Regions from separate parts of the Lysobacter gummosus genome, predicted to be linked through region 2. Evidence: riboswitches for the same ligand, from Rfam matches in the RefSeq annotation. Region 2 holds a riboswitch; the other holds the start of a gene.
What was found. Region 2 has a riboswitch for S-adenosylhomocysteine ahead of ahcY (adenosylhomocysteinase). Riboswitches for the same ligand answer to the same signal wherever they lie in the genome.
Positions count from the first base shown of each region.

Region 1: another riboswitch for S-adenosylhomocysteine. It lies ahead of LG3211_RS00735 (ATP-grasp domain-containing protein); the one in region 2 lies ahead of ahcY (adenosylhomocysteinase).

Region 1 covers NZ_CP011131.1:169,815-172,012, reverse strand. The annotation lists gene ggt (gamma-glutamyltransferase) at 1-659, shown strand, start outside; S-adenosyl-L-homocysteine riboswitch at 1,232-1,311, shown strand; gene LG3211_RS00735 (ATP-grasp domain-containing protein) at 1,387-2,198, shown strand, end outside.
Region 2 covers NZ_CP011131.1:1,189,135-1,191,332, reverse strand. The annotation lists gene LG3211_RS04815 (alpha/beta hydrolase family protein) at 1-334, opposite strand, end outside; S-adenosyl-L-homocysteine riboswitch at 655-731, shown strand; gene ahcY (adenosylhomocysteinase) at 808-2,198, shown strand, end outside.

The DNA of each region.
Region 1 (2,198 bases), 1.0 Mb from region 2:
AGCGGCGCAAGCTGATCTCGATGGACAAGGCGCTGCTTGAAGTACAGCCGGCCACGCCCAAGCAGCTCGACCAGGGCGACACCATCTACATGACCGTGGCCGATGCCGACGGCATGATGGTGTCGCTGATCCAATCCAATTACCGCGGCATGGGCAGCGGCATGGCGGCGCCGGGGCTGGGCTTCATCTTCCAGGACCGCGGCGAACAGTTCGTGCTCAAGGAAGGCCATCCCAATTCCTTCGCCCCCGGCAAGCGCCCGTTCCACACCATCATTCCCGCGTTCGTGACCAGGCAGGGCAAGCCGTGGCTGTCGTTCGGCGTGATGGGCGGGGCGATGCAGCCGCAGGGCCATGCGCAGATCCTGATGAACCTGATCGACTTCGGCATGAACCTGCAGGAAGCCGGCGACGCGCCGCGCATCCAGCACGACGGCTCGACCGATCCGGCCGGGCAGGCGGAGGCGATGAGCGACGGCGGCGAGGTGGACCTGGAAACCGGATATCCGTACGAAACCATTCGCGAGCTGATGCGGCGCGGACACAGCGTGCGTTCGGCGCTGGGGCCTTATGGCGGGTATCAGGCGATCATGGTCAATCCCAACGGCGGGTATGTCGGAGCGAGTGAGTCGCGTAAGGATGGGCAGGCGGCTGGGTATTGAGGTGACGGGTTGAAGCAAGGAAGTGCGCTGACGGTTTGCGTTGGCGCGACTTGTTGGTTTCACTCTATGCCGTAGCCACCTCTACTGCTCGACGTAGCCGTCTCTACTTCCCGACTGAGTTCTCCCTTTCAAGAGCGAGTTCCCCCCTTTGAAAAAGGGGGGCAGGGGGGATTCGCTTTTGCCGTTGCCCTTGCTAGTCCTTCCCGCGAACGCGGGCTCTGCTTTACTTCGGCGTAACCGAACATCGAGCGACTTCAAACGTTCTCGCACGAAAGGCACTGGATTCCCGCGTTCGCGGGAATGACGGTTATGGAAGGATGACGCTGAAGTCTCCCATCTCCGCGCGAATGCCCGCTTCACCGCAACACACTCAAGCCCGCGCGCATCCAAACAGCGCCAAATTCTTGCACCCATCCAAACCCGCGCGCGAAGCTTTCGCCATTTCGCGCCGTCGCCGCGATTGCGCGCCGAATCGGGTTGACACATCGCGACCGCCTGTCGAACCATTGGCTCCGCATCGTTCACAACGCGATGCATTCCACGCGCCGCCGGCCCTCGGCCGCTGCGCGATCCGGACCGAGGGGTGCTGCGACGGAGTCCACACGCTCCGCCACGCTCGATCCGCGATGCCGAGCAAGGGCGCCCTCCCGATCAAGGAGGCGTCATGCCTGCGTCCAATGTTGCCACTCCCGCTTCCGTCTCTCCCACCGCCGTATCGGGCGAACCCATGCCGATCCAATCGCCGCACTTCGATCCTCCGCTGTCCATCGCCCTGGTCACCTCGCAAGTCCATCCCGACGTCGATGACGACGACCACGGCCTGGTCGCGGCGCTGCGTGCGCACGGCATCGAGTCCGCGCCGCGCATGTGGAACGACCCGTCGGTGGACTGGTCCGCGTTCGATGCGCTGCTGGTGCGCAGCACCTGGGATTATTTCCAGCACTACACCGAGTTTCTCGGCTGGTACGCGCGCATCGCCGAGCTCGGCACGGTCATCGTCAATCCGCTGCCGCTGCTGATCTGGAACAGCGACAAGCGCTATCTGCTCGATCTGGCGAAACTCGACGTGCCGATCATCCCGACCACGCTGGCGCGCGGCGTCGAGCTGGAAACGGCGCTGGCGTCGATGAGCGGCGAGGTCGTGGTCAAGCCCAGCGTCAGCGGCGGCGCCTGGCATACCGTGCGCGGCCGCGTCGGCAGCGCCGAGTTCCAGCAAGCGCTCGCGAGCTTGCCGCGCGAGCTCGACTATCTGGTGCAGCCGTTCATGCCGCAGATCGTCGAGGAAGGCGAGTGGTCGCTGCTGTTCTTCGGCGGCGTCTACAGCCACGCGGTGCTCAAGAAGCCCGGCAGCGACGACTACCGCGTGCAGACCTATTTCGGCGGCACCGCCGATGCCACCGCGCCGAACCCGCACATTCTCGCCTCGGCGCAGCGCGCGCTGCAGGCGGTGGCCGAGCTGGGCCATCGCGATCAGGCGTACGTGCGCGTGGACGGCGTCGTGGACGCGGGCGTGTTCCGGATCATGGAGCTGGAATTCAT
Region 2 (2,198 bases):
CGGCGAGCTTGAGTTCGGGCTGCGCGACCACGGCGATGCCCGGCAGCGACGGCGTTTGCACCATCGCCACGGTGTCGCGGCGCGGGCTGAGGAACATCGTCGGCGGACGCGGCGCATCGACGATGGCCTGCAGCGGCTTGGGCGGCAATTGGTAGCCGTCGGCCATCGCCTGCGGCGCGGGCGCGGCGGCAGGCTTGGCGGTGCGCGCGGACGCATCCGGCGTCAGCAGCGCCAGCGCCAGGGCCGGCGCCAGCAGGCTCAGCAGCAGGCCGCTGCGGCGGCGGCTGGGCGGAAGCAGGCCGTCGCGGCCGGAACGTCGCGCGTTGGATTTCATGTCGATGCGATCCTCAAAGAATGAACGTCGGCTGCGGCCCCGCCCGGCGGCCGGCGCGGCCGCCGGGCGCTGCTGGGCGTGCGCAGCGCCCGCCCGAGCTTAGCCCGCGGCCGCGACCGCCGGCGTATGCCATTGGGGCCGCCCGCAGGCCCGGCGGCAGTGGATGCGCCCGTGCCGGCAGACCGTGCAAAGCCATTGCCGGCGCGGGCCTTGGCGCGTGCGAAGGGCGGCCCGGCGCGGGCTTCCCGGGCGGATTCAGCGCGCCGGCGCGGCCCGTGTCGTGCGACCGCCACGGGCGCCGCGATATACTGTCCGCTCAACCCGCCGAGGGGCGCTGCGACCGTGAACGCCACGGCCAGGCTCGGCGAGGTGCAGGTCCCAACGGCGCCCGGTTTGAGTCCATCGGTGTTCCCCGCCGAGGCTCGCCGGACCCGGCATCCCGCCGGCTCCCCAAAGAACTGGAGCTCCTCCCAATGAACGCAGTACCCAAGACCTTCTCGACCGAAGGCGATTACAAGGTCGCCGACATTTCCCTGGCCGATTGGGGCCGCAAGGAAATCGACATCGCCGAGCACGAAATGCCGGGCCTGATGTCGATCCGCAAGAAGTACGCCGTCGCCCAGTCGCTCAAGGGCGTGCGCGTGACCGGCTCGTTGCACATGACCATTCAGACCGCGGTCCTGATCGAGACCCTGCGCGACCTCGGCGCCGACGTGCGCTGGGCCTCGTGCAACATCTTCTCGACCCAGGACCACGCCGCCGCGGCGATCGCCGCCAGCGGCACCCCGGTGTTCGCCTGGAAGGGCGAGTCGCTGGAAGAGTATTGGGACTGCACCCTGGAAGCGCTGACCTTCCCGGGCAACGGCAGCGACAAGCACCTCGGTCCGCAGCTGGTCGTGGACGACGGCGGCGACGTCACCCTGCTGATCCACAAGGGCTATGAGCTCGAAAACGGCGACGGCTGGGTCAACACCCCGTCGGGCAACCACGAAGAACAGGTGATCAAGAACCTGCTCAAGCGCGTGCATGCCGAGCGTCCGGGCTTCTGGCACACCGTCGTGCGCGACTGGAAGGGCGTCTCGGAAGAAACCACCACCGGCGTGCACCGTCTGTATCAGCTGGCCGAAGCCGGCGGCCTGCTGGTCCCGGCAATCAACGTCAACGACTCGGTCACCAAGTCGAAGTTCGACAACCTCTACGGCTGCCGCGAATCGCTGGCCGACGGCCTCAAGCGCGCGATGGACGTGATGCTGGCCGGCAAGGTCGCTGTGGTGTGCGGTTACGGCGACGTCGGCAAGGGCTCGGCCCACTCGCTGCGCGCTTACGGCGCCCGCGTCGTGGTCACCGAGATCGACCCGATCAACGCCCTGCAGGCGGCGATGGAAGGCTTCGAAGTCAACACGGTGGAAAGCACCCTCGGCCGCGGCGACATCTACGTCACCACCACCGGCAACAAGGACGTGCTGACCCTGGCCCACATGCAGGGCATGAAGGATCAGGCCATCGTCTGCAACATCGGCCACTTCGACAACGAGATCCAGGTCGATGCGCTGGTGGCGTCCGGCGCCAAGCACCTCAACATCAAGCCGCAGGTCGACAAGTACACCTTCGCCAACGGCAACTCGATCTTCCTGCTGGCCGAAGGCCGCCTGGTGAACCTGGGCTGCGCCACCGGCCACCCGAGCTTCGTGATGTCGAACTCGTTCTCCAACCAGACGCTCGCGCAGATCGACCTGTGGGCGAACAAGGACAGCTACGAGGCCAAGGTCTACATCCTGCCGAAGAAGCTCGACGAAGAAGTCGCGCGCCTGCACCTGGAAAAGATCGGCGTGAAGCTGACCACCCTGACCGACGACCAGGCCAA